DNA from 3 places in the Methylobacterium sp. 285MFTsu5.1 genome. Region 2 is predicted to be linked to each of the others. Evidence: predicted binding sites of a transcription regulator. Region 2 holds the regulator's gene; each other region holds the start of a gene.
What was found. The regulator PhoB, encoded in region 2, activates phosphate uptake and scavenging genes when phosphate is short. The targets are predictions, from matches to a motif close to TGTCATNNANCTGTCAT.
Positions count from the first base shown of each region.

Region 1 (10,241 bases), on a different contig from region 2:
CCATCGTGCCGGCGACGCCCGACGACAGGATGTGGGTGGTCGAGACCGGCAGGCCGTAGAGCTCGGCCAGCCCGATCGTGCCGGCGGCGACGATCTCGGCCGACGCGCCCTGCGCGTAGGTCAGGTGGGTCTTGCCGATCTTCTCGCCCACCGTGACGACGATGCGCTTCCATCCGACCATGGTGCCGAGACCCAGCGCCAGGGCGACGCAGACCTTGACCCAGCCCGGGATGTAGCGCGTGCCGTCGTTGAGCAGGCCCGCGTAGCGCTTCAGGTCGGCCTTGTCGGCTTCCGAGAAGTCCGCCCCGGCGCCCGGCAGGACGCGCACCGCGTCGGCGGCGAGGTACATGTCGCTGCGCAGGTTCTGGGTCTGGGCGGCCGGCACCGTGCGGATCGCGCCGTAATTCTTCACGCTGGCGGCGATGTCGTTCGAGAGCGCCGCCAGCGCCGCGTAGACGGGCGGCGTGTTCAGCGCCTTGGTCTTGAGCGCCTCCGTCACGGTCCGGCGCGCGGCCGCGGCGTCCGGCACCGCGGCGCCGGGGGCGCGGGCGGAGAACACCGCGCTCGCCGCCGTCGAGGCCTGCACGAAGGCGGGCGTCGTGTCGTCCGCCATGGTGCGGTTGAGCGCGTAGGCGGTGGGGGCGGCGCCGATCAGGATCAGCATGATCAGGCCCATGCCCTTCTGCCCGTCATTGCCGCCGTGGAAGAACGAGACCAGCGTGCAGGTGAGGATCAGCAGGCCGCGGATCCACGGGGGCGGCGGCGCCTCGCCCGCGGGCGCCTCGTAGAGGTCCCTGCGGCGGACCGTGACCTTCAGGGCGAGCAGCAGCAGCGCCGCGAGCACGAAGCCGCAGACCGGCGAGAACAGCAGCGCCTTGAACACGTTGAGCGCCTGGGTCCAGTCGACGCCCGCGGTGCCGTCGCCGCCGTTCATCAGCTGGTTGGCGAGGCCGACGCCGAGCACCGAGCCGATCAGCGCGTGGGACGACGAGTTCGGCAGCCCGAACGCCCAGGTCCCGAGGTTCCAGATGATGGCCGCCAGCAGCAGCGCGAAGATCATCGCGTAGCCCGCGTGCGAGCCGACGTTGAGGATCAGCTCGACCGGCAGCAGCGTGACGATCGCGTAGGCCACGGCGCCCGAGGACAGCATCACGCCGAGGAAGTTGAACACGCCCGACCAGATCACCGCGACGAGCGGCGGCATCGAGTGCGTGTAGATCACCGTGGCGACCGCGTTGGCGGTGTCGTGGAAGCCGTTCACGAACTCGAAGGCGAGGGCGATCAGCAGGGCGAGGCCGAGCAGCGCGAAGGCGCCGTAGGCCAGGGGCGCTTCCCCGACCGCGTTCATGTCCGCGATGAGGCTCAGCACCGCGTAGCCCAGGCCCGCCACGAGGACGAGCAGGAACGCCACCACCCCGCCGAGATGCATCCCGTGGTCGAGGCGCGGGCCGCCCGCCTTCCGGCCTCCCGCCGCCCCCGACGGCATCACGGCGGTATCGGACATGAACCCTCGCGCGGAATCTTTCGTGGTGAGCGGGGATTAAAACCGCGCGGTGACGGTTGGGTGACGGCCCGCGACGCCGCGCGTCGGCGAGCGTGTCCGAGAGCGTGTCCGAGAGCGTCGGGCGGCGCTGTCACACGCCTGACGCGGTCCGGCCGCTAGCGGACCGGACCGCTCGCCCGATCGCACGAGGGATCCGCATGATTGACGCCACGGTGCCGGCCCTGTCCCTCGGCGCGCTCCTGGCCGTCGTCCAGATCGGCAGCATCGCCGTCGCGGCCCGGCGCCTCGGCCGGGACCACGGCCCGTCGCGGTTCCCGGACGGCGCGCCCGTCTCCCTGGTCCGCCCCCTGCGCGGGGTCGAGGCCTACAGCGAGGAGATGCTCCTCCGCAGCGTCCGTCTCGACTACCCGTCCTACGAGCTGATCTTCTGCGTGGCCGACCCGGCCGACCCGATCGTCCCGATGGTGGAGCGCCTGATCGAGGCCCACCCGCACGTGCCCGCCCGCCTGATCCTCGGCGACGAGCGCGTCAGCGCGAACCCGAAGCTCAACAACTGCCTGCGCGGCTGGCGCGCCGCCGCCCACGACTGGGTGGTGCTCGCCGATTCCAACGTCGCCATGCCGCCGGACTACCTCCAGCGGCTGCAGGCGGCGTGGCGCGCCGATACCGGGCTCGTCTGCTCCACCCCGGCCGGCGCCCGCCCGGGCAGCTTCATGGCGGAGGTGGAGTGCGCCTTCCTGAACACCCTGCAGGCGCGCTGGCAATACGCCGCCGAGGCCTTCGGGCTGGGCTTCGCGCAGGGCAAGAGCATGCTCTGGCACAAGCCCTTCCTGGAGGCGCAGGGCGGCCTCCAGGCGCTCGCGGCCGAGATCGCCGAGGACGCGGCCGCCACCAAGCTCGTGCGTGCCGCCGGCAAGCGGGTCCACCTCGTGGCGAGCCCGTTCGAGCAGCCGCTCGGCCCGCGCGGCTTCCGGGAGGTCTGGTCGCGGCAGCTGCGCTGGGCGCGCCTGCGCCGCGTGACCTTCCCGCTGTTCTTCGCCCCCGAGATCGGCAGCGGCGTCCTGCTGCCGGCGCTCCTCGTCGCCCTCTGGGCCGGAAGCCTCGCGGGCCTCGCGGGCGCTGCCGGCCTCGCCGCCCTGTGCTATGCCGCCGAGCACCGGCTCGCGGCCCGCGCGGGCTGGCACCGCTCGCCCCGCACGCTGGCGGCCTTCCTGGCGCGCGACGCCCTGATCCCGGCGATCTGGGTCGGCGCCTGGATGCGGAGCGCCATCGTGTGGCGGGGCAATGCCATGGACGTGCGCCCCCGGCGGGCCGCCGACGCGCGCACCTACGCGCCGACGGCCTGACCGCCCGGCGATCGGAGACCCTACGTGTCGCGCCGCTACGCCCTCTACTGGCTGCCCGCCCCGGATTCGCGCCTCGAAGCCTTCGGCCGGGCGATCCTCGGCACCGACAACGTCGCCGGGCTGCCGGTGCCGCACCCGGAGGGGCTCGGTGATCTCGCTGCGGTCACGGCGGGCGCGCGGGTCTACGGGTTCCACGCCACCCTCAAGGCGCCGCTGCGCCTCGCCCCCGGCACCGGGGAGGCCGACCTCGTGGCCGCCGCCCGCGCCCTCGCGGCCGCGCACCCGCCAGTGGCGGTGGGGCCGCTCCGGGTCGCCGCCCTCGGGCCGTTCCTCGCCCTGGTGCCGGAGACACCCCCGCCGGAACTCGGGCTCCTCGCCGCCGAGTGCGTCGCCGCCCTCGACCCGTTCCGGGCGCCGCTCACGGAGGCCGAGCGCGCCAAGCGCCGGCCGGAGCGCCTCGACCCGCGCGGCCGCGCGCTCCTCGAGCGCTGGGGCTATCCCTACGTGTTCGAGGCCTTCCGCTTCCACATGACCCTGACCGACGCCCTGCCGGAGGCGGAGCGCGACCTCTGGCACCGGCGCCTGTCCGAGGCCTACGCCGCCGCGGGACCGGAGCCCCTGCGGATCGACGCCATCAGCCTCCTGACCCAGGACGGGTCGGGGCCGTTCCGGCTCCTGGCGCGCCTGCCCTTCGGAGAGGCCCGTGGTTGACCGCCCCCTCGGCCTCGAACCCGCGCTCGATCCGAGCGCCCGGGTCGTCGACAGCCGCCTCGGCCGCTACACCGAGGTCGGCGCCCGCACCCGCCTCACCGAGACGACCCTCGACGACTATTCCTACATCGGTGAGGACGGCGAGGTGATCTACACCGCGATCGGCAAGTTCTGCTCGATCGCCGCCAGCGTGCGGATCAATCCCGGCAACCACCCGATGGAGCGGGCGTCGCAGGCGCACTTCACCTACCGGGCGCGCGCCTACTGGCCGGAGGAAGCGGACGAGCCCGCCTACTTCGACCGGCGCCGGGCGAGCCCGGTGGCGATCGGCCACGATGTCTGGATCGGCCACGGCGCGGTCGTCCTGCCCGGGCGCACGATCGGCACCGGCGCGGTGGTGGGGGCGGGCGCCATCGTCACCCGCGACGTCGAGCCCTACACGATCGTCGTCGGCAATCCCGCCCGGCCGGTCCGGCGCCGCTTCCCCGAGGCCGTCGCGGACCGTCTGACCCGCTTGGCGTGGTGGGACTGGGACCACGAGCGCCTGCGCCGGGCGCTGCCGGATTTCCGCGGGCTGCCCATCGAAGCATTCCTGGAGCGCCACGAAGATTAAGTCGGCTATCGAAAAGCCGAGATGCTGCGCCGGCAAATATAATCGTTCCGAATACGTCATCCAATCGTCGTCAAACCGGCGTCTACGTGCGGCCGTTCCCCGGCGGATGGTGGCATGCTGGTTATCGAGGATCTCACGCGCCAGTACGGCGACCGACGCGCCGTCGACGGCGTGTCGCTCCGGATCGAGCCCGGCAGCTTCGTCGGGGTGATCGGCCGGTCCGGTGCCGGCAAGTCCACGCTGCTGCGCCTCATCAACCGGCTGGCGGATCCGAGTTCGGGACGCATCCTCCACGACGGCCGCGAGGTCACCACCCTGCGCGGCCGCCCGCTGCGCGAGTGGCGCACCCGCTGCGCCATGATCTTCCAGCAATTCAACCTCGTCGGCCGGCTCGACGTCATGACCAACGTGCTGATGGGGCGCCTCAGCCACGTGCCGACCCACCGCGCCCTGCTCCGGCAATGGTCCGCCGAGGACCGCGCCATGGCCCTCGCCGCCCTGGAGAGCTTCGACATGGGCGAGTTCGCCGGCCAGCGGGCCGACGGCCTGTCGGGCGGCCAGCAGCAGCGCGTCGCCATCGCCCGCGCCCTCGTGCAGGAACCCGAGATCCTGCTCGCCGACGAGCCGGTCGCCTCGCTCGACCCGCGCAACACGCGGCTCGTGATGGACGCGCTCGCCGACGTGAACCGGCGCTACGGCATCACGGTGCTGTGCAACCTGCACTCCCTCGACCTCGCCCGCGCCTACTGCGACCGCCTCGTCGGCCTCGCGGCCGGGCGGGTCGTGTTCGAGGGCGGCCCCTTCGACCTCACCGAGGACGTGGCGCGCCGGCTCTACGGCCTGGAGGCCGGCGAGGTGCTGGACGATTCCGCGCAGCGCGAGGCGGAGCAGCGGGCCGCGATGCCGGGCCGGCCCGGTCTCGTGCCGGTCCGCCCGGTCCGCGAGGCCGCCCTCGGCGCCTGATCCGGGCCCCGGGCCCCAACGAACACCGCCAGAGCGCACCGCCAAAGTGCACCGTCTTGGAAACGCCCGACCGGCCTCCGGCCGGCCGAACCTCGCCGACGCCACGAAGGACGACCCGATGATCACCCGACGCACCCTCGCCGCCGCCGCCGCGGCCCTCGCCCTCCTCGGCCTGCCGGCCGCCGCCCAGGACTGGAAGGCCCAGTATCCGGAGCTGACGCTGGGCGTGATCCCGGCCGAGAACGCCTCGGGCACCGCCGACCGCTGGGCGCCGCTCACCGCCTACCTGACCAAGACGCTCGGCGTGCCGGTCAAGCTGCGGGTGGCGAGCGACTACGCCGCCGTGATCGAGGGCCAGCGCGCCGGCAACATCCAGATCGCGTGGTACGGGCCGGCCTCGTTCGCGCGGGCCGTGATGACCGGCGTCAAGATCGAGCCGATCGTCAACCAGAAGCACGAGACCGGCGCCTCGGGCTACTATTCGGTGGTCTACGTGCTGGCCTCCAGCCCCTACAAGACCGTCGAGGATCTCAAGGGCAAGAACCTCGCGCTGGTCGATCCGAACTCCACCTCCGGCAACCAGGCGCCGCGCTTCTTCCTGAAGCGGGCCGGCTACGACGTCGAGAAGTTCTTCGGCAAGACCTTCTACGCGGGCAGCCACGAGAACGCCGTCCTGGCGCTCACCCAGGGCACGGCCGACGCCGCCGCCAACCTGTGGAACTCCGAGACCGACACGATGGTCACCCGCATGGCCGCCAAGGGCATGCTCAAGAAGCCCGACGGCACGCCGATGCAGCAGTCGGACTTCCGGGTCGTGTTCAAGTCCGACTTCCTGCCGGAGGGGCCCTTCGCCGTGCTGGCGAGCCTGCCGGACGACCTGAAGGCCAAGATCCGCGACGCCTTCGTGGCCCTGCCGAAGGCCGACAAGGCCGCGTTCGACCGGCTCTCCGACGGCAAGGACCAGGATCTCACGCCGGTGACCCTCAAGGATTACCAGCCGATCATCGACATGCTGCGGTTCAACGACGAGCAGCGCCGGAAGTCCTGATCCGGAGCCGCCCGCCTTGCGCGGCCTGACACCCCTGTCGCCGGAGCGGGCAGCCGCCCTCTCCGGCCTCTACGCAGCGGCGACCGGCGAGGCCCGCCGCCGCACGCTGGCGGGCTTCGCCCTGGTGGCGGCGCTCGCCGTGGTCGCGGGCCTGATCGCCGAGGTGCGGCCGCTGGTCTTCGCCGAGAACATCGGCAAGTTCACCGCCTACATCCAGCAGATCCTGCCGCCGATCAGCCTCGAGCACCCGCTGGAGGACGTCCGCGCCTGGTACTGGGGCCTGCCCAAATGGCTGGGCCTGCTGGGCGAGACCCTGCTCATGGCCTATCTCGGGACGCTGCTCGGGGGGCTGGCGGGCTTCGCCCTCAGCTTCGTGGCCGCCGCCAACCTCGTGCGGTCGCGCGTGCTGCGCGTCGGCGCCAAGCGCCTCTTGGAACTGTGCCGCACCGTCCCCGAGGTCGTGTTCGCGCTGATCTTCGTCATCGCCTTCGGCCTCGGCCCGATGGTGGGCGTGCTCGCCATCGCGATCCACACCACGGGCGCGCTGGGCAAGCTGTTCTCCGAGGTGGTCGAGAACATCGACATGCGGCCCGTCGAGGGCCTGTCGGCCTCGGGCGCGACCTGGGTCCAGACGGTGCGCTTCGCGGTCCTGCCGCAGGTGCTGTCGAACTTCGCCTCCTACGCGCTGCTGCGCTTCGAGATCAACGTGCGCGGCGCCGGGGTGATGGGCTTCGTCGGCGCCGGCGGCATCGGCCAGGAATTCCTCGTGGCGATCCGCAATTTCTACTACGCGGACGTGAGCGCGATCCTCGTGCTGATCATCCTGACCGTCTTCTGCATCGACCTCGTCACCGAGCGGGTCCGCCACCGCCTGATCGGCGCGGAGCACGCCCGATGAGCGCGCGTCCCGAGACCCTGCGGGCGGCGGCCCGGGCCGACCTCGGCCGCCTGCGCGCGCGCTACCCCGCGCAGTTCCGCACCGACTGGCCGGGGCGGGCGCGGCTCGCCGCCCTGCTCGTCGTCCTGGTGGGCCTTGCGGCGCTCGGCTACTGGCGCCTCGACTTCTCGGTGGCGCGGATCCTCCACGGGCTCGGGCGGCTCGGCACCTTCGCGGTGCTGATGCTGCCGCCATCGCCGGAGGGCCAGTTCTGGACCTTCCTGCACGCGCTGGGCGAGACCCTCGGCATCGCCTTCCTGGGCACGCTGACGGCGGCGATCCTCGCCTTCCCGGTGGCGTTCCTGGCGGCGCGGAACGTCGTGCCCAACCCGTTTGCGCGGTTCGCGGTCCGCCGCGGCCTCGACGTGATGCGCTCGGTCGACGTGCTGATCTGGGCGCTGATCTGGATCAACGTCGTCGGCCTGGGCCCGTTCGCCGGGGCGCTCGCGATCGCGTGCTCGGATTTCGGCGCGCTCGGCAAGCTGTTCTCGGAGGCGATCGAGACCTGCGACAAGCGGGCCGGCGAGGGCGTCGTCGCCTCGGGCGGCTCGGCGCTCCACCGCATCCGCTTCGGGCTGATCCCTGGGGTGCTGCCGGTGCTGGCGAGCCAGGTCCTCTACTTCTTCGAGTCGAACACCCGCTCGGCGACGATCATCGGCATCGTCGGCGCGGGCGGCATCGGCCAGTACCTCACCGAGCTGATCCGCGTGCTGGAGCTGCAGCAGGTCGCCTTCCTGGTGCTGATGATCCTCGTGACCGTGGCGGCGATCGACTGGGTCTCGACCCGCCTGCGCCGGGCGATCATCGGGCCGGCGGCGCGCTGAGGGAGGCCTCGGCTTTCCGGCATCACGCGCGGAGCGCAATGATCCAGGGTCGCGCTGCCCCGGGTCGCTTCGCTCCGCTCGCGAGGACGGAGTGCCGAGGCCGTCGCGCGGACATCGCGCGGAGGTCGCGCGGAGGTCGCGCGGAGGTCGCATCACCCGCCGATCACCAGCTCCACGCGGTCGGCGGCGAACAGGGTGCGGTTCGCCTGGATCGGCACGCCGGCGGGATCGATGTTGACGCTCGACACCACCAGCACGACCCGCCCCGGCGCGATGTCGAGGCGCTGCGCCTCCGCGGGATCCGCGGGGCGGGCCCGGATCCGCGTCGAGAGCCGGGTGTAGTCGTGGACGCCGCAGGTCGCGAAGGCCCGGGTGATCGAGCCGCGCGCCGCGTAGGTCTCGGCGAAACCCGCGAAGCGCGGCAGCGGCAGCCAGGTCAGCGCCGTCGAGAGCGGGGCGCCGTCCGCCCGGTGGACCGTCAGCAGCTCCAGGATCGGCGCGCCGGGGGCGAGGGCCAGGGACGCCGCCTGCTCGGTCCCGGCCGGGACCGTGGTCGCCGCGACGAGGTCGCCCCAGGCTTCGCGCCCGGCCCCGGCGACGATCTCGGAGAAGCGCGTCCGCGGCCCGATCGGGTAGGCGAGCGGCGCCTCCTCCACGAAGGTGCCCCGGCCCTGGCTGGCGCGCACGAGCCCGCCCTCGGCCAGCGCCGCGAGGGCGCGCCGCACCGTGTGCCGGTTCACCGCGAATCGCGTCGCCAGCGCGGCCTCGGCGGGGAGCTGCTGTCCCGGCGCGTAGCGTCCCGCCGCGATCTCGGCCGTCAGCGCGTCGGCGATCTGCCGCCACGCCGTCAGCCCCTCGCCCCGGACGAGGCCGGCCGCCTGCTCCTGCGCATCCATCCTGTCATCCAAACTTCATTTGTGCGGCGCACGCCAGTTGTCTATACACCTAGACAACTGAGCGACGAAGGGATTCGCGATGACGACGACCCCGAGACATCCGGAATCCGAGGGCGACACCGCGGCGCGCCAAGCGGTCATGGCCCTCTGTGCCGAGGCGAGCCGCGCGGATCTCGAGGCGGCCCTCGAGGCGGCCGTGTCGGGCCTCGAAGCGCCCGCGGCCGCGGACCTGCGTCCGCCCGAGACCGGTCTCGTGATGGCGTCGGGCCGGATCGGCGGCGACGGTCGCCCGTTCAATCTCGGCGAGGTCAGCGTGACCCGGGCCGCCATCCGCCTCGCGGACGGTCCGGCGGGCTTCGCCTACCATCTCGGCCGCGACCGCGCGAAGGCGCGGCTCGCCGCGATCCTCGACGCCCTCTGGCAGGATCCGGTCCGGCGCGCCCGGGTCGAGGCCGCCCTGGAGCCCGCCGCCCGGCGGCTCGCGGCCTCCCGGGATCGGGCCGCCCGACGCACGGCCGCCACCCGGGTCGACTTCCTGACCCTCGCCCGCGGAGAGGATTGAGCATGCTCGCCCCCGGCTTCGCCGACCCGGTCCACGACGCGCAGGACACGTTCCGCGCCGTGATGGACGCCCTCGCCCGCCCCGGACGCGTCCGGCTCCTCGCGCCGGGTCTCGCGCCGCCCGCGCCCCTGACGCCGGAACTGGCCGCCGTCGCGCTGACGCTCACCGACGCCGACACGCCGGTCTGGCTCGATCCGGCCCTCGCCGCGGCGCCGGAGGTCGCGGAATACCTGCGCTTCCACACCGGCGCGCCGCTCACCGGCGACCCGGCCGCGGCGGCCTTCGCGCTGGTCAGCGACCCGGCGCGCTGCCCGCCGCTGGCGGAGTTCGCCGCCGGGACGCCGGCCTATCCCGACACCGCCACGACGCTGGTGCTCGCCCTCGACGCGCTCGCGGAGGGGGAGGGGCTGCGCCTGTCCGGCCCCGGCATCCGGGGCACCGCCGGGATCGCGCCGGCGCCCCTGCCGGACGGCTTCGCGGCGCAGCTCGCGGAGAACCGCGCAGGCTTCCCCCTGGGCGTCGACCTGATCCTGACGGCGCCCGGCCGCGTGGCCGGTCTGCCGCGCTCCACGACGGTCACGGAGGCCTGATCCATGTACGTGGCCGTGAAGGGCGGCGAGGCCGCCATCGACAACGCCCACCGGCTCCTCGCCGAGGCCCGCCGGGGCGACCCGGCCGTGCCGGAGCTCTCCGTGGCGCAGATTCGGGAGCAGATGGCGCTGCTCGTCGACCGCGTCATGACCGAGGGCTCGCTCTACGATCCGGACCTCGCGGCGCTGGCGCTCAAGCAGGCGCGCGGCGACGTGGTCGAGGCGGTGTTCCTGGTCCGCGCCTACC
Region 1 covers NZ_KB911280.1:7,873-18,113, reverse strand. Annotated here, with positions in the region: gene H288_RS0116965 (inorganic phosphate transporter) at 1-1,504, opposite strand, end outside; gene H288_RS0116960 (ceramide glucosyltransferase) at 1,702-2,850, shown strand; gene H288_RS0116955 (DUF1045 domain-containing protein) at 2,875-3,561, shown strand; gene H288_RS0116950 (acetyltransferase) at 3,554-4,174, shown strand; gene phnC (phosphonate ABC transporter ATP-binding protein) at 4,289-5,137, shown strand; gene phnD (phosphonate ABC transporter substrate-binding protein) at 5,256-6,185, shown strand; gene phnE (phosphonate ABC transporter, permease protein PhnE) at 6,202-7,083, shown strand; gene phnE (phosphonate ABC transporter, permease protein PhnE) at 7,080-7,946, shown strand; gene phnF (phosphonate metabolism transcriptional regulator PhnF) at 8,099-8,842, opposite strand; gene phnG (phosphonate C-P lyase system protein PhnG) at 8,922-9,404, shown strand; gene phnH (phosphonate C-P lyase system protein PhnH) at 9,407-9,994, shown strand; gene H288_RS0116910 (carbon-phosphorus lyase complex subunit PhnI) at 9,998-10,241, shown strand, end outside.
Region 1: phnC (phosphonate ABC transporter ATP-binding protein) is a predicted target of PhoB. The motif match lies at 4,229-4,245, and genes of this name have one in related genera.

Region 2 (10,241 bases):
CATGGGCTCGGCGGTGGGCTTCGCGCTGACCCAGAGCGCCGGCGTGGCGCTCGCCGTCTTCGCGAGCCTCGGCCTCGGCCTCGCCCTGCCCTTCCTGCTCCTGACCCTCTGGCCGCCGGCCCTGCGGGCGCTGCCGCGGCCGGGCGCCTGGATGGAGACCCTCAAGCAGGTGCTGGCCTTCCCGGTCTACGCCACCGTGGCGTGGCTGATCTGGGTGCTGGCGCAGCAGGTCGACCCGCGCGGGCTGCTGGCGGCGCTGATCGGCCTCGTCCTCGTGGGCTTCGCCGCCTGGGCCTGGGAGCACGGCCGCGCCGCCCCGCCGCGGGCCGGCCGGGTCGCGCAGGCCGCCGCCGCGCTGGCGCTGATCGCCGTCGGGGCCCTCGCCGTCACCCTGCCCCGGGACCGCGCCGCGCCGGCCGCGCAGGCCGCCGCCGACGGGATCGAGCCGTTCACGCAGGCGCGCCTCGACGCCCTGGTCGACGCGCACCGCCCCGTCTTCGTGGACATGACCGCCGCGTGGTGCATCACCTGCGCGGTCAACGAGGCGACCTCGCTCAACACCAAGGCCGTGCGGGCCGCGATGGCCGAGCGCGGCGTGACCTACATGAAGGGCGACTGGACCAACCAGAACCCCGAGATTACCCGCCTCCTGGAGAAGCACGGGCGCAGCGGCGTCCCGCTCTACCTGCTCTATACCGGGACGGGAGAGCCCCAGGTGCTGCCGCAGATCCTCACCGAGGGGACGGTCCTGGCGGCGCTGGAGGCGGTGCCGGCCGCCTCGGGCCGGAGCGCGGCGCTGGCGCGCTGAATCCCTGGAGACCGGGACGCGCGGATCTTCGCGGGCCCGTCCCACCGTCTTTGCGAGCGGAGCGAAGCAACCCAGCAGCGCCGCGCGCATCGGCGTCCCGCCGCCCTGGGTCGCTTCGCTGCGCTCGCGATGACGGTGCGCCGGAGCGAAGTCCTATCCGGACGGCCAGTGAGGCCGCCTCAGGCCTCCAGCGAGAAGGTCTCGTCGAAGGCGTAGCCCGAGCCCCGGACCGTACGGATCGGGTCGGTCTGGCGCGGGCCGTTCAGCGCCTTGCGCAGCCGCCCGACATGGACGTCGACGGTACGCTCGTCGATGTAGACGTCGTGGCCCCACACCCCGTCGAGGAGCTGCTCGCGGGAGAAGACCCGGCCCGGCGCCAGCATCAGGAATTCCAGGAGCCGGAACTCCGTGGGGCCCAGATGCAGCTCCTCGCCGCCGCGGCGGACGCGGTGGCCGATGCGGTCGAGTTCCAGGTCGCCGGCCGCTAGCCGGTCCGAGACGTGGGCGGGCTTGGCCCGGCGCAGGAGCGCGCGGATCCGGGCGAGCAGCTCCGGGACCGAGAACGGCTTGACGATGTAGTCGTCGGCGCCCGTGCCGAGACCGCGGACGCGGTCGCCCTCCTCGCCCCGGGCGGTGAGCATAATCACCGGCAGGCGCTCGGTCTCCCGGCGCGCCCGGATCCGGCGGCACAGCTCGATCCCCGAGAGGCCGGGCAGCATCCAGTCGAGCAGGACGAGGTCCGGGATCCGCTCCGCCAGGAGCAGCTCGGCGTCGTCGCCGCGCGCCGCCGAATCCACCAGGAAGCCCTCGGCCTCCAGGTTGTAGCGGAGCAGCGTGCTCAGGGCCTCCTCGTCCTCGACGATCAGGACTTGCATGCTCACGTTCGAAGACTCGTTCTGCGGGCGGTCCCCGGATGGTGCAGGAGGCGCCGCCCCGCCTCAACCCGCACGGAGAGTGACCCCGGCCGCGCCCACAGGAAGGCGCCGGGGTCGGCGCCTCACGGCGCCTGCACGCCGTCCACGGTCGCGTAGTTCGACGCGTCGTTCTTCGGCCGGTCACCCGCCAGCGTCTCGCCCGTGGCGAGGTAGTGGATCGTCTCGGCGATGTTGGTGGTGTGGTCGCCGATGCGCTCGACGTTCTTCGCGCAGAACAGGAGATGCGTGCAGAACGAGATGTTGCGCGGATCCTCCATCATGTAGGTCAGGAGCTCGCGGAACAGGGAATTGTACAGGGCGTCGATCTCGCCGTCGCGCTCCCAGACGTCGTGGGCCGCCTGGACGTCGCGGCTCCCGTAGGCGTCGAGCACGTCCTTGAGCTGACCCTCGGCGAGGTCGCTCATGTGGCGCACGCCGAGCACGATCTTCTGGGCCGGCGCCTGGTCGGAGATCGCCACCACGCGCTTGGCGACGTTCTTGGCGAGGTCGCCGATCCGCTCCAGATCGCCGGAGACGCGGATCGCCGAGATGGTCTCGCGCAGGTCGATCGCCAGGGGCTGGCGCCGGGCGATCAGCAGCACGGCGCGCTCCTCGATGTCCCGCTGCAGCGCGTCGAGGCGCTTGTCGGCGAGGATCACCGCCTGGGCGAGCGTGTCGTCCCGGCGCACGAGGGCGTCGGTCGCCTCCGCGGTCATCTTCTCGGCGACGCCGCCCATCTCCGAGATCGAGCGACGCAGGTTCTCCAGGTCGGTGTCGTAGGAGGTGACGATATGGCCGGGCATGGCGGATCCTTCGATGGGGTCCCGGGGACGGCCCTCCGGGAGGCTTGCGGGACCCGCCGGCGCGCCGGAGACGCGAGCGGCGGTCCCGGGACCGGAGCGGCCCGGCAGACTAGCCGAAGCGGCCGGTGATGTAGTCCTGCGTGCGGCGTTCCGTCGGGTTCATGAACATCCGGTTGGTCGGACCGAACTCGACGAGCTGCCCCAGATACATGAAGGCGGTGAACTGCGAGATGCGCGCCGCCTGCTGCATGTTGTGGGTGACGATCACGATGGTGAACTCGTCGCGCAGCTGCTCGATCAGCTCCTCGATGCGGCCGGTGGAGATCGGGTCGAGCGCCGAGGTCGGCTCGTCGAACAGGATCACCTCCGGCTTCTGCGCCACCGTCCGGGCGATGCACAGGCGCTGCTGCTGGCCGCCCGACAGGCCGGTCCCGGGCTGCCGGAGCTTGTCCTTCACCTCGTCCCAGAGGGCGGCCTTGCGCAGGGATTCCTCGATCCGGCCGTCGAGCTCGGATTTCGGCAGCTTCTCGTAGAGGCGCAGGCCGAAGGCCACGTTGTCGTAGATCGACATCGGGAACGGCGTCGGCTTCTGGAACACCATGCCGATGCGCGAGCGCAGCTCGTTCAGGTCGACGGAGGGGCTGAGGATGTTCTCGCCGTCGAGCAGGATCTCGCCCTCCGCGCGCTGCTCCGGGTAGAGGCTGTAGATCCGGTTGAAGCAGCGCAGCAGGGTGGACTTGCCGCAGCCGGAGGGGCCGATCAGCGCCGTCACCTGCCGGTCGTGGAAGTTGAGGTTGACGTCCTTCAGCCCGTGGAAGCTGCCGTAGTAGAAGTTCAGGTCCTTGACGGCGATCCGCACGGGGCCGCCCTCTTCGGCGCGGTTGCGGTTCAGCTCGACCGTGGGGATCGCGGAGGCGGCGTTCATCGTCGTGTCCTCGAAAGGGGGCTCAGCGCGAGGCCTGCGGCTTGATCACGAGGCGCGCGATGATCGACAGCGCCAGGATGGTGGTGGTGATCAGGAGCGCGCCCGCCCAGGCCAGGCCCTGCCAGTTCGGGTAGGGCGAGAGGGCGAACTGGTAGATCATCACCGGCAGGTTCGCGACGCCGCCCATCAGGTTGGCCGAGAACCAGGAATTGTTGTTGAGCGCGGTGAACAGCAGCGGCGCGGTCTCGCCGGCGATGCGGGCGAGAGCCAGGATGATGCCGGTGACGATTCCGGCCGAGGCCGCCCGCCAGGTCACGCTCATGATCACCGTCGAGGGCGGCGCGCCGAGCGCCGCGCCGGCCTCCCGCAGGGTGCCGGGCACGAGGCGCAGCATGTCCTCGGTGGTGCGCACGATCACCGGCACGGCGATGATCGCCAGCGCCACGCCGCCGGCCCAGCCCGAGTAGGTGCCCATCGGCCGCACCATCAGCGTGTAGACGAACAGGCCGATCAGGATCGACGGCGCCGAGAGCAGGACGTCGTTGAGGAAGCGGATCAGGGCGGCCAGCTTCGAGCCGCGCCCGTACTCGGCCAGGAAGGTCCCGGCCATGACGCCGACCGGCGTCGCGATCAGGATGCCGATCCCGGTCAGAACGAGGCTGCCCAGGATGGCGTTGGCGATGCCGCCGCCCTCCGAGCCCGGGCCCGGGGTCGGGTTGGTGAACAGGGTCGGCGTGAAGCCGCGCACGCCCTGGACGATCAGCATCACCAGGATCGAGCCGAGGACCAGGGCACCCACCACGGTGGCGCCGGTGCAGGCGACGCGCAGGGTCCGGTCGGCGACGCGGCGCCCCTGGCGGACCCGGCCGGGGCGGCGCTGGGCGGTGGCGGCGATCGTGCTGGAGGAAACCATCGCGCGTGCTCCTCAGGCGGCCTGGACGCGGCGCGTCAGCAGCCGGGCGATGATGAGCACCACGAAGGTGATCACGAACAGGATGCAGCCCAGAGCCATCAGCGCGTTCAGCTGGAGGCCGTCCGCCTCGTTGAACTCGTTGGCGATGCGCGACGCGATGGTCGAGCTGGGGTCGAAGATCGAGGCCGAGAGCCGGTTGGCGTTGCCGACCACGAAGGTCACCGCCATCGTCTCGCCGAGCGCCCGGCCGAGGCCGAGCATGATCGCGCCGATGATCGAGACGGCCGCCTGCGGCACCAGCACGTGGCGCACGACCTCCCAGGTGGTGCAGCCGATCCCGTAGGCGCTCTCGCGCAGCACGGTCGGGATCTGGTCGAGCATGTCGCGGGCGATCGAGGCGATGAACGGCACGATCATGATCGCCAGGATGATCCCGGCGGTGAAGACGCCGACGCCCGACGGCACCCGGGCGTAGAACAGCGTGCCGACGATCGGCATGCCCTCCACGAGGTTCGAGACCGGGATCTGGACGTAGCGCGCCAGGAGCGGCGCGAACACGAACAGGCCCCACATGCCGTAGATGATGCTCGGCACGGCCGCGAGCAGCTCGATCGTCATGGCGACCGGCTTGCGGGCCCAGCCCGGACAGAGCTGGGTGAGGTAGACCGCGATGCCCAGCGAGACGGGCACGCCGATCAGCAGGGCCAGGAAGGCGGAGGCGACAGTCCCGATCACCGCGACCAGGGCGCCGTACTGCTCGGTCCCGACGTTCCAGGCGCTGGAGGTCAGGAAGCCGAAGCCGAACTCGCGGAAGGCGGGCCAGCCGCCGTACAGGATCGAGCCGAGGATGCCGGCGAGCACGAGCAGCACCAGCAGGGCCGCGCCGTACGAGCAGGTCCGGAACAGCGTGTCGAGGCTCCGGCTCGGCGCCTTCCGCGCGGTCGCGGAACGGGTTCGGCCGAGGGCGATCGATTCGGTCAAAGCGGGCATCCGCGGTTCTCTGCGAAGGGGGGCGTGGTAGCGCGGTGCGTTCCCGGAAGCGAGGGAGGAGGTTCTCACCCCCTCCCCGCCACGCTCACATGTTGAGGACAGGCTTGCCGTCCTTGCCCTTCACGTCCTTCCACTCCTGGTGGATCAGTTCGACGACGTTGTCCGGCAGCGGGACGTAGTCGAGGTCGGTGGCGAGCGTGTCGCCGTTCTTGTAGGCCCAGTCGAAGAACTTGAGCACGGCGGCGGACTTGGCCGGATCGGCGGCGTCCTTGTGGACCAAGATGAAGGTCGCCGCCGTGATCGGCCACGCCGCCTCGCCCGGCTGATTGGTCAGCGAGATGCCGAAGCCCGGGGTCGCCTTCCAGTCGGCGCTCGCCGCCGCGGCCTGGAACGCCTTGTCGTCGGGCTGCGGGTACTGGCCGGCCTTGTTCTGCAGCAGGGCGTAGGAGAGCTTGTTCTGCTTGGCGTAGGCCGACTCGACGTAGCCGATGGCGTTCGGAACCTGCTTGACGGTGGCGGTCACGCCCTCGTTGCCCTTGCCGCCCTGACCGACCGGCCAGGAGATCGTCGTGGCCGCGCCGTACTCCTTCTTCCAGGGCTCGGAGACCTGGGACAGGTAGGTGGTGAAGATGTTGGTCGTGCCCGACGCGTCGGAGCGGTAGACCGGGGTGATGTTGGCGTCGGGCAGCTTCAGCCCGTCATTGAGCTTGGCGATGCGCGGATCGCTCCACTTCGCGATCTTGCCGGCGTAGATGTCGGCCAGCACGTCGCCGGTGAGCTTCAGCTTGCCGGGCTCGATCCCGGGGATGTTCACCACCGGCACGACGCCGCCCATCACGGTCGGGAACTGGACGAGGCCGTCCTTGGCCAGCTGCTCGGGCTTCAGGGGCGCGTCGGTGGCGCCGAAATCGACCGTCTTGGCCTGGATCTGCTTGATGCCGCCGCCGGAGCCGATCGACTGGTAGTTGAGGCCCGAGCCGGTCTCCTTGCGATAGGCCTCGGCCCACTTCGAGTAGACCGGGAACGGGAAGGTGGCGCCGGCGCCGGTGATATCGGCGGCGAGCGCCGCGGACGCCAGCTGAACCGTCGCGAGGCCGACGGCGAGCGCGTAAGCGAAGGGTCTCAAAGGAATCTCCGTTGCCGTCGGGCTAGAGCCTGCGCTGCCCCGCCGGCGGGCCCGTGCCCGCGGCAGAGCCCTGCGGCCGATCTTCCGAAGAGACCCAGCGCCGGCCGCCCGATGGCCGGGCGGTTACGACAAGTAGATGACACCGGGATGACACGGGGGATGACGGGGGGACGACACGGGGGACGACACCGCGCGTCGGCCGGGCGCGGCACGGTTCCGGCCTCTCGCGCGTTCCTCTCAGCCAGGAGCGGCAGCCGGCAGCAGAAGGACGCGCGGATCGTGGGCGGCGACGAGGTGGATGCGGCGACGGAATCCGATCCGGCCTGGCTGGCCCTGCACGCCGAGCGGGAGGCCGTGGAGCGGGCGCTCGCGCTGGCGCAGGCCCGGCAGAAATTCAGCCCCGACCCGGACGCGGCCTCCGCGGCGCGCGTCGAGGAGGCGGAGCTGCTGGTGAGCCTCGACCGCGTGCTGACGCTGATTCGTGCGGCCGAGTACCGTCGCCGGCCGGGGGCGCGCCGCTGGTGAGGCCGCCGCCCCGGGTCAGACCGCCCGGCGCAGCTCCCGCTCCTTCTGGCGCAGGCGCAGGAGCAGCTCGACATGCGTGTCGGTGATCGGCTGCGTGTCGACGCTGCCCTCGTAGACCGTGCGGAGCGTGAGGCCGAGCTGGCGGGTGTCGACCGCCCGCTTCAGGGGCTGTCCCGCGGGCAGAGACCCATCGGAGTCGACGACTGACGGCTTCATGGCTCCTCCCGCCCTTCGACCGCCCAACCCTGCCGCGGTACCGGGATGACAGCATTCTCACGATGAATAGTTAACGAATTATTACCTTCAACCAACGGTTAAGGTTGACGCCGGTTCACGCGTCGGCGCCCTGGAGGAGTCGCGCGGCCGCCGCCCGGGCCTCGTCGGTGACGGTGGCGCCCGCCAGCATCCGGGCGATCTCCTCGCGGCGCTCGGCGACCGGCAGGCTCGCGACCCGCGTGGCGACGCGGCCGGCCCCTTTCACGGGGGCCTTGGCGATCAGGAAATGCGTCTCCGCCCGCGCGGCGACCTGGGGCGCGTGGGTGACCGCGACCACCTGCACGGTCGCCGCCAGCCGGGCGAGCCGCATCCCGATGGCATCCGCCACCGCGCCGCCCACGCCGGTATCGATCTCGTCGAAGATGAGCGTCGGGGCCGAGCCCTTGTCGGCCAGCACGACCTTCAGCGCCAGCATGAAGCGCGACAGCTCGCCGCCCGAGGCGACCTTCATCATCGGGCCGGGCTTGGTCCCGGGATTGGTCTGGGCCCAGAACTCGACCCGGTCGGTGCCGGCCGGGTCGCGGGAATCCGGGTCCGTGGCGATCTCGGTGATGAAGCGGGCGCGCTCCAGCTTGAGCGGCGGCAGCTCGGCCTTCACGGCCGCGTCGAGCTGCTTGGCCGCCCGGCGCCGCCCGGCGCTGAGCTTCTCGGCCGCCTCGGCGTAGGCGGCCTCCGCCGTCGCGAGCGCCTGCTCCAGCCCGGCCAGCGCCGCCTCGCCGGCATCGATCGCCGCCACGTCGCCGGCGTAGCGTTCCGCCAGGGCGGCGAGGTCGTCGGCCGGGACATCGTACTTGCGCGAGGCGGCGCGCAGGGCGAAGAGCCGCTCCTCGACGCGCTCCAGGTCGCGGGGATCGAACTCCGTCTCGGCCACCGCCGCCTCGAGGACCGCGCGGGCTTCGTCGAGGGCGACCATCGCGGCGTCGAGGACGTTCACGCACGGGTCCACCAGGGCCGGCAGCTGCGCGGCGCGCCGCTCCAGCTTGCGCAGGGCGGCCGAGAGGTGCGGCACGCCGGAATGGGGGCCGCCGACGGCCTCGAGCGCCTCGTTGAGCTCGCGCGCGACCTTCTCGGATTGCTGCATGATCGTGCGGCGCTCGGCGAGCTGGGCCTCCTCACCGGCGAGCGGCGCCAGTGCGGCGAGCTCCTCCACGGCGTGGCGCAGGAAGTCGGATTCCTTTCGGGCCGCCTCAACGCGGGCGCGGTGCTCGGCGAGTTCGGTGCGGGCATGCCGCACGGTTCGCGACGCGGCGGCGACCTTCGCGAGCTGGGTCTGGAGGCCGCCGAAGGCATCGAGGATCGCCCGGTGCGAGGCGGGGTCGGCCAGCGCCCGGTCATCGTGCTGACCGTGGATCTCCACGAGAGCCGCGCCGATCGCCCGCAGGACCTGAACGCCCACCGGCTGGTCGTTGACGAAGGCGCGGGTCCGGCCGTCCGCCATCTGGGTCCGGCGCAGGATCAGGTCGCCCTCGGTGTCGATCTCGGCCTCGGCCGCGATCCGGCGCGCCGGATGGTCGAGGGGCAGGTCGAACACGGCCGTGACCGCGCCCTGCGCCTCGCCGTGGCGGACGAGGCGGCCGTCGCCGCGGCCGCCGAGCGCCAGGGCGAAGGCGTCGAGCAGGATCGATTTGCCCGCGCCCGTCTCCCCGGTCAGGACGCTGAGTCCCGATCGGAAATTCAGTTCGAGCCTGTCGATCAGGACGATGTCGCGGATCGCGAGCTGCGCCAGCATGCGGCGACGGGGATTCCTCAGGATGGGACCGCAGACATAAGGCCGCCGCGGCGCGGATTCACCCCAAAAATGCGTCGCACCGCGCGGTCGGTGCAACGCGCCGGGCGCCGCAATGGGCAAGGCCCGGAGCGGCGGCTCCGGGCCTCGAGGTTTCGTGGGCAGTCCCCGCGCGGGCGCGGCGGCTTACTGGGCCGAGGCGGTCTTGCCCGTGACGGTCCGGTAGATCTTCGAGAGGAACGAGCTCTTCTCCTCGCGGGGCTCGAGACCGCCCTGCGCCAGCAGCGCGTGGGCGTCCTTGTACCAGAGGCTCTCCGGGAAGTTGTGGCCGAGCACCGCGGCGGCGTTCTGCGCCTCCTGGGTGATGCCGAGCGCCCAGTAGGCCTCGGTCAGGCGCTCGAGCGCCTCCTCGGCGTGCCGGGTGGTCTGATACTTGGCGACCACGTCGCGGAAGCGGTTGATCGCCGCCGGGAAATTGCGCTTCTCGAGGTAGAAGCGGCCGATCTCCATCTCCTTGCCGGCGAGCTGATCGCGGGTGATCTGGATCTTCGCCTTCGCGTCCGCGGCGTATTCGGAGGTCGGGTACTTCTGCACCAGCTCCTGCAGCGCGACGAGGGCCTTCTCGGAGCGCTCCTGATCGCGGGTGACGTCCGGGATCTGCTTATAGTTCGACATCGCCATCAGGTACTGCGCGTAGGCCGCATCCTTGCTGGCCGGATGGCGCTGCAGGTAGCGCTTCGAGGCGCTGATCGCGTCGTCGTACTTCTGGCCCTCGTAATTGGCGTATGCCGTCATCAGCAGCGCCTTCCGGGACCAATCGGAGTACTGGTACTGCTTGTCCAGGCTGTCGAACTTCTTGACCGCGCCCTCGTAGTCGCTGTCCTCGAGCTTGGCGAGGCCGTCGCTGTACAGCTTGTCGGCCGGAACGTCCGGCACGACCTCGGGCTTGTACTTCTCGGCGAAGATGCTCGTCGGGTCGAAGTCGCAGCCGCCGAGGCCCAGGCCGAGGACGGCCACGAGGGGCGCCGCGAAGGCCGCTGCCCGGCGATAACGAATGGTGACAGGCATCTGGCGCTCTTTCCCGGAACCGGCGCCGTTGCGCGCCGTCATGCCATCGCGTGGGTGGATCCGGCCCGCCCCGGGCCGTGCCCGCCGTTCACGGACCGTTAAACCGTGCCGTTCGATTCGGGCACGAAAGCGGCAAGGCTGCGGCAGTCAGGATCGGTTGCGGGCTG
Region 2 covers NZ_KB911282.1:54,003-64,243, reverse strand. Annotated here, with positions in the region: gene H288_RS0118900 (protein-disulfide reductase DsbD domain-containing protein) at 1-808, shown strand, start outside; gene phoB (phosphate regulon transcriptional regulator PhoB) at 988-1,683, opposite strand; gene phoU (phosphate signaling complex protein PhoU) at 1,806-2,525, opposite strand; gene pstB (phosphate ABC transporter ATP-binding protein PstB) at 2,635-3,450, opposite strand; gene pstA (phosphate ABC transporter permease PstA) at 3,473-4,363, opposite strand; gene pstC (phosphate ABC transporter permease subunit PstC) at 4,376-5,353, opposite strand; gene pstS (phosphate ABC transporter substrate-binding protein PstS) at 5,439-6,479, opposite strand; gene H288_RS0118865 (hypothetical protein) at 6,759-7,004, shown strand; gene H288_RS0118860 (hypothetical protein) at 7,020-7,220, opposite strand; gene recN (DNA repair protein RecN) at 7,336-9,009, opposite strand; gene H288_RS0118850 (outer membrane protein assembly factor BamD) at 9,193-10,074, opposite strand.

Region 3 (10,241 bases), on a different contig from region 2:
TCGCCGCCTGGGCGAACACGATCGGCGTCACCGGCTCGCCCCTCGACGCCTACCTGACGCTCCGGGGCCTGCGCACCCTGTTCGTCCGTGTGGAGCAGCAGCAGCGCAACGCCGCGGCCCTGGCGGCCTTCCTCGACGCCCATCCGGCGGTGGCGCGGGTCCACTATCCGGGCCTGCCGACGCATCCGGGGCACGCCCTGGCCAAGGCCCAGCAGGCGGGCTTCGGGGCGATGTTGAGCTTCGAGCTGGCCGGCGGCCGCGACGCGGTGAGGACCTTCGTGGAGGCCCTGCGGGTGTTCACGCTGGCCGAGTCGCTCGGCGGCGTCGAGAGCCTGATCGCCCATCCGCCGACCATGACGCACGCGGCGATGGACCCGGAGGCCCGCGCCATCGCGGGCATCACCGACGGGCTGCTGCGCCTGTCGGTCGGCCTGGAGGCGGAGGCCGACCTGCTGGCCGACCTGTCGCGGGCCTTCCGGGCCCTGGACGGCTGAGCCGGCCGGTCACTCCTCCTCGACCACGCTGAACCCGGACTCGTCCTCGACCACCCGGAAACGGGCGCGCTGCACGGTCCGGGAGCGCTCGGCCGCCTCGTCGCGGCACTTGTCGAGATGGGCGGCGCGGTTGACCACCCGCAGGTTCGGCGCGCCCCAGTAGCCGAGGAGCTCCGGCCAGGGGGCGTCGCGGTGCTCGCGCCAGACCCGGTAGAGCGGCAGCAGGTGGTCGACCTCGGCGGTCCTCAGCAGGCGCTTGCCGGTGGTGGTGCAGCGGTGGCGCTGGCGGAGCTTGAGCGCCCGGACCTGGGCGTGCGGCGCGATCCAGAACTTCCAGGCCGCGACACAGGCCGCGTGCCAGCCGGCATTGGTGTTGGGCGCGCCGCGCCCCCAGAGATCCCGGTGCCAGCCGAACCGGAAGACCGGCTGGCCGCAGATGCAGCAGGCGCCGCGGCCGCGGGCGAAGGCCGGATCGCGGAACGGCGCGGGCGGCGTGCGGAAGCTCCCGGCCCGCCCCTCGGCCCCGATCTGCCAGGCCCAGCCCTCCGGCGTGCCGGAGCGCGCCGCCAGCGCCCGGGCCAGCCGGTCGGCCCGGAGGATGTGGTTGCGCCAGTAGCTCTCGACGGCGAGCCGCGGCGTCGGCGGGATCAGGGGCCGCGCGAGGGCGTGCTGCAGGACCGGTGCCGGGAAGATCGCCGGCAGGGCCTTCTCCAGCCGTTTCCGGGCCTGCACGTTGCGGAGGGTGCGCCAGCTCGATGTCGTCATGCCAAACCGGTGGTAACCCGGCCGGCTCGGCTCCGCGACGGCGCCGGTGCAACAGCTTGCCGGTCCCGCGCGGTCGCCGCTCAGAGTTAAGAAAATGTTTCCCGTGAAACATCGCGCCGCTCGACAGGCCCGGCGCGGCCGCACTGGTCCGGCTCAGAGATCCACCGCCATCGACAGGAGGTAGGTGCGCGGCGCGCCCTGGAAGAAGGTGCCGAACGAGGCGACCCCGGTCCAGTACCGCGCGTCGGTCACGTTGAGGACGCTGGCCCGGAAGGTCGTCGGCCGCTCGGCGACGCGGGTCGTGTAGCGCAGGCCGAGGTCGAGGCGGGCCCAGTCCGGCAGGGCCTGGGTGTTCGCGAGGTCGACGAACTGCCGCCCGGTATAGATGACCGCGCCGTTGAGGGTCAGGCCGGGCAACCCGGGCAGGTCCCACTCGGCCCCCAGGCTCGCCTGGACCTCCGGCACGCCGATCGGCCGGTTCCCGCGATTGGCGGCGAGCGCCGTCCTGACGAGGCGTCCGTCGAGCAGGGTCACGCCGCCGACCACCCGTACCTGCGGGGTGATCTCGCCGAACAGGCTCAGCTCGAGCCCGCCGACGCGCTGCTCGGCGGTCGCCGCGAAGCGCCCCTGCGGGCCGAGCTCGCCCGCGGGCTTCGTGATCCGGAAGGCGCCGAGCGTGGCGCCGAACCGGCCGAGATCGAGCTTCACGCCCGCCTCGACCTGTCTGGCCACGTAGGGCTCCAGGATCGTGCCGGAATTGGTCGCCACCGCCGGGGCCACGTCGCCGCGGCTCAGGCCCTCGATATAGTTGCCGTAGAGCGAGACCGAGTCCCAGGGCCGCACCACGAGGCCGACCATCGGGGTCGTGGCGCTCTTGTCGTAGGACGAGGTGAGCGTGCCGACATTCGACACGTAGTTGTGCGCCTCCACGCGCTGGCGGCGCACGCCCAGCGTCAGCAGGACGCGCTCGTCGAGGGCCGACAGCGTGTCGGCCACCGCGATCCCCGACAGGGTGCTGTCGGACAGGCGGGGCCGGCCGACGCCGTAGATCGGCGCGATGTACGGGACGAGGGTCGGCGCGTAGAGGTTCGACAGGTAGGCGCCCCGGCCGGGCGAGAACCGCCGTGCCGTCGCCTCGTCGTACACGGAGCCCTGCACGGTCAGGGCGTGCCAGATGAAGCCGGTCTCGAACCGGGCCCGGACGCCACCGTCGTAGGTGAGCCGGTCGACGCCCAGCGCGTAGAATTGCGGCGTGCTGGTCGTGTCGCCGCGGCCATTGAGGATCGTCGGCGCCGACTGGAAGTAGCGCTCCACGCCTGTCTGCCCGCCGCCGACATCCGCGAACAGCGTGACTTGATCGGTCAGGTCGTACTCGGTGCGCAGCAGACCGCCGCGATCGTCGACGTCCGAGTATTCCCAGGGCTGGGTCAGGTTCAGGCGGCCGTCGGGCGCCCGCGGTACGGGCACGCCGGCCCGCAGGAGGAACGGGCGCAGCGGCGCGTTGAAGCGGTCGGTCTGCGCCAGCAGGTAGAGCCACGCGCGGAACCGGTCACCCTGGTAGTCGAGGGCCAGGGCCCCGACGCCGGTCGTCTCGGTCTGGCGGTCGAAGGGCGTGGCACCGCCGTGCAGGCTGCCGACGACGCGGGCGCCCCATTCCCGCCCAGGCCCCCAGCGGCGGGCGACGTCGACCTGGCTGCCGCCCCAGGCGGACGAGCCGTAATCCAGGGTGACGCGGGTCAGGTCCGCGCCGGCGCGCTTGGGGACGATGTTGACCACGCCGCCGACCGCGCCGTTCGGCGACACCCCCGTGAGGGCGGCGGACGGCCCCTTCAGAACCTCGATGCGCTCCACGTAGTCGGTGAAGATGCGGAAGCTCGGGGCGACGCCGTAGAGCCCGTCGAAGGCGACCTCGCCGCTGGTGTTCTCGTTGGACGGGAAGCCCCGGATGGAGAAGGAGTCGAACGGCGCCCCCGTGGTCTGGGTGGCGCGCACCGACGGGTCGAGGACCAGGGTCTCGGACACCGTCCGCGCCTGCCGGTCTCGGATGAGCGTGTCGGTGTAGCTGGCGATGCTGAAGGGCGCCTTCTGGGTCTCGGTATCGCCGAGGAGGCCGAGGCGCCCGCCCTGCGCCACCTGACCGCCGGCATAGGCCGGGACCGGGCCGCGCGGCGCGGCCGCGCTCGCGACCGACAGCTCGTCGAGCTGGACGTCCCGGCCGGCCCCGGCCTCCTCGGCGCGGGCGGCGTGCGGCCCGGAACCGACGAAGCCCAGCAGGACAGCCATCGGGAGAACCGGCCGGGCCGCGCGCCGCCGGCGCCGGTTCCTTGCGGAAACAGGTACTGAAAAGTCGTGGGACTGCATTGTCGTGACGATGGCTCCGAATCACGGAGCAAGGCAGCAAATATCTCTACATGTGTCAAAAATACATTTGGAGTAATTACAATTCTACAGTGCGATCGCATCGCTGATCGAACATTGTCGATATTTATTTTCGTATATACATAGATGTATTTCAGGACGTCGTGTTTATCAATGACGCGACCATCTTCGCGCGATCGGGGCGACGATTTCACGGAGGGCCGGGCCACAGCTCGGCCGAGGCGCACGGCCGGGATCATCGGTCCGGACGAGGCCGCCGAGGTCGGACCCGGCCGCGATTTCCCGTGGATCGTGCGCGGCCGGTCGGGCCGCCGGGGCGTTCGACCGCGCGACCACCGGATCCCGACGGGCCCGCGGGAGCGCCGACCGGCGGCCGCGGCGCCGCGATCGGGGCGCCCGGTTGCCAGGGTTGCCCACCCCGCCTAGACGGGCCCGGCGCGAAACGTGCTTGTCACCCCTCCTCTTGTGCAGAGGTCTTCTCCCGTGATCACCGGTCCGTGCCTCATCGTCCAGCCGATCCACGCGGCGGGCCTCGACCGGTTGCGCGCGGCCGGCCTGGAGCCGCGCCCGGCGAGCGGGACCGATCCCGAGACGCTGGCGCGCGAGGTCGCCGACTGCGTCGCCGTCATCACCCGCAACACCGGCTTCCCGGCCCGCGCCATCGCGGCGGCGCCGGCCCTGCGGGTGATCGGGGTGCACGGCACCGGCACCGACCACGTCGCCACGGCCGAGGCGACCGGGGCCGGGATCGTGGTGGTGAACACGCCCGGCGCCAACGCCGTCTCGGTGGCCGAGCAGACGCTGGCGCTGATCTTCGCCCTGGCCAAGGCCCTGCCGGAGGCCGACCGCTCGGTCCGGGCCGGCGACGACAGCTTCAAGTTCACCGCCCGGCTGATCGAGCTCGCCGGCCTGACACTGGGCCTCGTCGGCTTCGGGGCGATCGGGCAGGCGACCGCCCGGCTCGGCGCCACCCTGGGCCTGCGGGTGCTGGCCTACGGCCCGAGCCGCCCGGACGCGGACTTCGCCAATGCCGGCGCCCTGCGGGCCGCCTCGGTCGACGCGCTCCTGGCGGAGTCCGACATCGTCTCCCTGCACGTGCCGCTGACCCCGGGCACCCGCGGCCTGATCGGCCGGGACCAGCTCGCCCGGATGAAGCGGGAGGCCTTCCTGATCAACACCAGCCGCGGCGGCCTGATCGACGAGGCGGCCCTGGTGGAGGCGCTGGCGGCGGGCACGATCGCGGGCGCCGGGCTCGACGTCTTCGCCCAGGAACCGCTGCCGGTCGACCACCCGCTGGCCCGCCAGCCCCGGGCGATCCTGACGCCCCATGTCGGCGGCTCCACCGGGGCGGCCCTGATCCGCACCGCCGAGACCGCCGCGGCCCGCGTGGTCGACGCCCTCGCCGGCCGGCGGCCGGGCGGGCTGGTCAACCCGGCCGTCTGGGAGCGGCGCCGCGGGGTGTGATGGTCCCCCCTCTCCCGTGCGGGAGAGGGTTGGGGTGAGGGACGAGAGGCTTCGGGATCAAGCACCCGATCGACGCGATTCGAGGGGGAGCCTCATCCGGTGAGGTCTCACCCCTCAGCCTGTCCCTCTCCCGCACGGGAGAGGGGACCCGCGGCCGATCCTGACGGCGCGGCGGTCGTGGCCGGCCCGGTTCACGGTGTTTCGTCCGGACCGCGACCGCCCGCCGCGCGCCGTGTCATGCAATCGTCGCAGACGGGCCGGAAAGCCACCCGCTGCATCCGAGGCCAGAGAGGGCTCCATGGACTTCCACCGTCGCTTCACGGTCCTGATGTGCGCCCCGGCCTTCGACCCGGACGATCTCGAGGGCGCGCGCGTCAACCAGATCGTGGCGGCCGTGGAGCAGCGCGGCTTCGAGGTGGTGCGCGCCCGACGGGTGGAGGACGCGGCCATCGCGGTCCAGACCGACGCGGCGGTCGGCTGCCTCGTGGTCGACTGGGGCAAGCGCGGCCTCGACGGCAAGGCCGCCGCCCTCATCGACATGATGCGCCGGCGCGGCCTGGAGATGCCGATCGTCATCATGGTCCGCCGCAAGCGGCTGGAGGATATCCCGGTCGAGCTCCTCGACTTCATCGACGGCTACATCTTCCTCGCCGAGGAGACGCCGGAATTCATCGCCCGCGGCCTCGTCAGCCGGGTCACGCAGTACGCCGAGACCCTCAAGACCCCGTTCTTCGGCGCGCTCGTCGACTACGCCGAGAAGGGCAACCAGCTCTGGACCTGCCCGGGCCACAACGGCGGCATCTTCTACAACCGGTCGCCGATCGGCCGGATCTTCGTGGAGCACCTCGGCGAGGCGATCTTCCGCGACGACCTCGACAACTCGGTCCTCGACCTCGGCGACCTCCTGACCCACGAGGGTCCGGCGCTGAAGGCCCAGAAGGAGGCCGCCAAGATCTTCGGGGCGGAGAAGACCTACTTCGTCCTCAACGGCACCTCCGCCTCCAACAAGATCGTCCTGTCCTCCCTGGTGGCCGAGGACGACCTCGTCCTGTTCGACCGCAACAACCACAAGGCGGCCCACCACGGCGCCCTGTTCCTCGGCGGCGGCATCCCGATCTTCCTGGAGACCGACCGCAACGCCTACGGGCTGATCGGGCCGATCTTCCACGAGGCCCTGGACGAGACCCGGATCCGGGAGAAGATCCGCCGCAACCCGCTGGTGACCGACCCGGAGGCGTGGCGCCAGGAGCGGCCGTTCCGCGTCGCGGTGATCGAGCAGTGCACCTACGACGGCACGATCTACGACGCCCAGGAGATCCTGGAGAAGATCGGCCACCTCTGCGACTACATCCTGTTCGACGAGGCCTGGGCGGGCTTCATGAAGTTCCACCCGCTCTACGCAAGGCGCTTCGCCATGGGGCTGACCGGGCTCGACGAGACCTCGCCCGGCATCGTCGCCACGCAATCGACCCACAAGCAGCTCGCGAGCTTCAGCCAGGCCTCGCAGATCCACACCCGCGACGGCCATATCCGCGGCCAGACCCGGCGGGTCGAGCACAAGCGGCTCAACGAGAGCTTCCTGGTCCACGCCTCGACCTCGCCCTTCTACCCGCTCTTCGCCTCCCTCGACGTCGGCGCCCAGATGATGAAGGGGCGCTCGGGCATGATCCTGTGGGACGACACGATCCGGCTCGGGATCGAGTGGCGCAAGAAGGTCCGGGCGATCCGGCGCGAGTTCGAGGAGAACGAGCGCGATCCCGCGCGGCGCTGGTTCTTCGACCCGTTCGTGCCGGACGTGACGGTGAACGTCGACGGCGCGGAGGTGCCGTGGGAGAGCGTGCCGACGGACGAGCTCGCCGCGACGCCGCGCCACTGGGAGCTGAAGCCGGGCGCGCGCTGGCACGGCTTCACCCATGTGGCGCCGGGCTACGCCATCACCGACCCGAACAAGCTCACCGTGCTGACCCCCGGCTTCGACCGGCACACGGGGGCCTACGCCCAGCACGGCGTGCCGGCGCCGATCGTGGCGCAATACCTGCGTGAGAACCGGATCGTCGCCGAGAAGAACGACCTGAACTCGCTGCTCTTCCTGCTGACCCCGGGGGTGGAATCCTCCAAGGCCGGCACGCTGATCTCGGGCCTCGTCGCCTTCAAGCGGCTCCACGACGACAACGTCCCGCTGGAGGAGGCCATGCCGGAATTCGTCAACCGCCGGCCGAACCGCTACCGGGGCGTGCGCCTGCGCGACCTCTGCGGCGAGTTCCACGCCTTCCACCGGGAGGCCGGCACCTCGACGCTGCAGCGGCGGCAGTTCGCTCCCGAGCACCTGCCCGAGATGGTGCTGCCGCCCAAGCGGGCCGCCCAGCTGCTGACGCGCAACAAGGTCGACTACGTGCCGATCGCCGAGGCCGAGGGGCGGATCGCCACCACGCTGATGCTGGTCTACCCCCCGGGCATCGGCACGGTGCTGCCCGGTGAGCGCCTGGACGACCGGGCCAAGCCCATGCTCGACTATTTCAAGATGTTCGAGGCGTCCGCCAACCTGTTCCCGGGCTTCGAGGCCGAGATCCAGGGCGTCTACCGCGAGGTCGACCCGGACGGGCGGATCCGCTTCCACACCTACGTGGCGCGGGAGGGCGCCTGATGGAGATCGAGGCCGAGACGCCCGGCCTGCTCCCGGCCCGGTCCTGCCCCGACATCGTCATCCGCGCCTCCTCGGACGCCGATGTCGAGGCGATGGTGGCGATCTACGAGCACCATATCGGCAAGGGCGTGACCGATGTCAGCGTCGCCGAGGAGGACCGGCTGCTCCCCGACGACCTGAAGCGGCGGCGCAAGACCATGCGCAAGAAGCGCCTGCCGCACCTCGTGGCCGACCGGGACGGCGCGGTGGCGGGCTACGCCTACGCGGTGCCGTTCCGGAAGCGGCCGGCCTACCGCTACACCCTCAAGCACTCGATCTACGTGCATCCCGACCACCTGCACGCGGGGATCGGCCGGCGGCTGCTGCCGGCCCTGATCGAGGCCTGCGCGGCGGGCGGCTACCGCCAGATGATCGGCTACATCGACGCCGAGAACGCGGCCTCCCTGCGGCTTCACGAGGCCTGCGGGTTCGAGCGGGTCGGCTACCTGCGGGCGGTGGGCTTCAAGTACGGCCACTGGTCGGACAGCGTCATGGTCCAGCGGGCGCTGGGCACCGGGTCGGAGGACCGGCCGGGGTAGCGGGCCGGGACCGGGCGGCCTCCGACGCCCGGCCGCCGTCATCGCGAGCGCAGCGAAGCGATCCAGTCGCGCCACACTCATGGAGGGCGCGCTGCCCTGGGTCGCTTCGCTGCGCTCGCGATGACGGAGTGCGTGACGTCCGAAGGATCCGACCCGAGCCAACCTCAGTGGCCGGAGGCCGGCCGCGCCGTCGCGACGATGTCGACCTCGACCCCGACGTCGAGCGCCACCCACTGGCCCGAGGCCCAGGCACCCTGCCCGACGCCGAACTCGGTGCGGACCAGGCCGACGCGCCCCGCGGCGTGCGCCGCGCCGCCCTCGAGGGTCAGGTGGAACGGCAGCGTCACCGGCCGGCTCGTGCCGCGGATCGTCAGAGTCCCGACGGCCGCGTAGTCGCCCTGCCCCTTGTCGACGAAGCGGGTCGCCTCGAAGCGCGCCTCGCTCGCCGCCCTGACGTCGAACCAGTCCTTCTGCGGCAGGGCCTCGTCGCGCTGGACGTCCCCGGTCCGCGCGCTGGCGAGGTCGACCAGCACGAGCGCGCGCCCCGCCTCGGGCTTGGCGGGGTCGAAATCGATGTCGGCCTTGAACCGCTCGAACCGCCCGGTGAACGGGACGCCGACCTGCACGCCGGAGAACCGGATCGCGCTCCTGGCCGGATCCACCGCCCAATCGGCGGCGGCGGCCGGCAAGGTGACGGCCTGGAGAACCGCCAGCAGGCAGAGGTGACGCGCGTTCATCGGGTCGGCTCCACATTGGGGGCAGTCGACGCCCGGCGCCCCGGCAGCATGCGGCGCAGCACGTCGTCGCGGAGGAGGAGGTGGTGGCGCAGGGCCGCCGCCACGTGGACGGCGAGAAGGGCCGCCAGGAACCACGCCCCCAGGGCGTGGACCCGCTTCAGGACGGCCTCGGCGGAGCCCGGGTCAGGGACGATGGCCGCCAGCGGCAGGTGCGGCCAGGGCACGATCCCGTACAGCACCGTCGGGATGTTGAACGGCGACAGCGAGACCACGGCCCAGCCGGTCAGGGGCAGCCCGACGAGCAGCAGGTACAGCAGGTGATGGGCCGCCGCGGCCGCCCGGCGCTCCCGCGCCGGCATCCCGGCCGGGTGCGGCGGCGGCCGGTGGGTCAGGCGCCAGAGGACCCGCAGGGCCGTCAGCGCCAACACGGTGATCCCGACCGACTTGTGCCACTGGTAGAGCTGGAACTGGCGCAGCGGCGCCAGGGCCGCGTGCGTCATGGTCAGGCCGAGGCCGATCAGGACGAGCACGCCCAGCGCGCTCGCCCAGTGCAGCAGGATCGCCACGGCGGAGTACCGCCGCGCGGAAACCCCTCGCGCCATGGCGGATTCTCCCAGGTCAGTCCTGCTTCTCGAAGGCGCCCGCGATGGTGAGGTGCAGTTCGTCGCCGATCAGCGGCACGTAGGTCTTCACCCCGAACTCGGAGCGCTTGAGCGTGCCGGTGGCCTCGAAGCCGACCGTGTACTTCTTGCTCAGCGGGTTCACGCCGGCGCCGACCAGGGTGACGTCGAGGGTCACCGGCTTGGTCACGCCGTGGAGCGTCAGGTCGCCCGTCACCTTCGCGTGGTCCTTGCCGGCCGGCACGACCTTGGTGGACACGAAGGTCATGTCGGGGAACTTGGCGGCGTCGAGCCACTGGTCGCCCTTGAGTTCGTCGGTGAGCTTGGCGCTGGTCGTCGTCACCGAGGCGACCGGGATCTTCACCGAGAGCTTGGCGGCGGCCGGGTTCTTCGGCTGCAGCTCCAGCGTGCCGGACACGTCCGAGAAGCCGCCGGCGTAGTTCGAGAAGCCCATGTGGGAGACGCGCCAGCCGACCTGGGTGTGGCCGGGATCGACCGCGTAGGTGCCGGCCTGGATCTGCGCCGGGTCGCGGGTCGGTGGGGTCTGGGCCAGCGCGGGG
Region 3 covers NZ_KB911281.1:3,115-13,355, forward strand. Annotated here, with positions in the region: gene metB (cystathionine gamma-synthase) at 1-494, shown strand, start outside; gene H288_RS0117835 (hypothetical protein) at 504-1,259, opposite strand; gene H288_RS0117840 (TonB-dependent receptor) at 1,413-3,542, opposite strand; gene H288_RS0117845 (hydroxyacid dehydrogenase) at 4,122-5,102, shown strand; gene H288_RS0117850 (Orn/Lys/Arg decarboxylase N-terminal domain-containing protein) at 5,401-7,746, shown strand; gene H288_RS0117855 (GNAT family N-acetyltransferase) at 7,746-8,324, shown strand; gene H288_RS0117860 (YceI family protein) at 8,489-9,061, opposite strand; gene H288_RS0117865 (cytochrome b) at 9,058-9,663, opposite strand; gene H288_RS0117870 (YceI family protein) at 9,680-10,241, opposite strand, start outside.
Region 3: H288_RS0117850 (Orn/Lys/Arg decarboxylase N-terminal domain-containing protein) is a predicted target of PhoB. The motif match lies at 5,336-5,352, and genes of this name have one in related genera.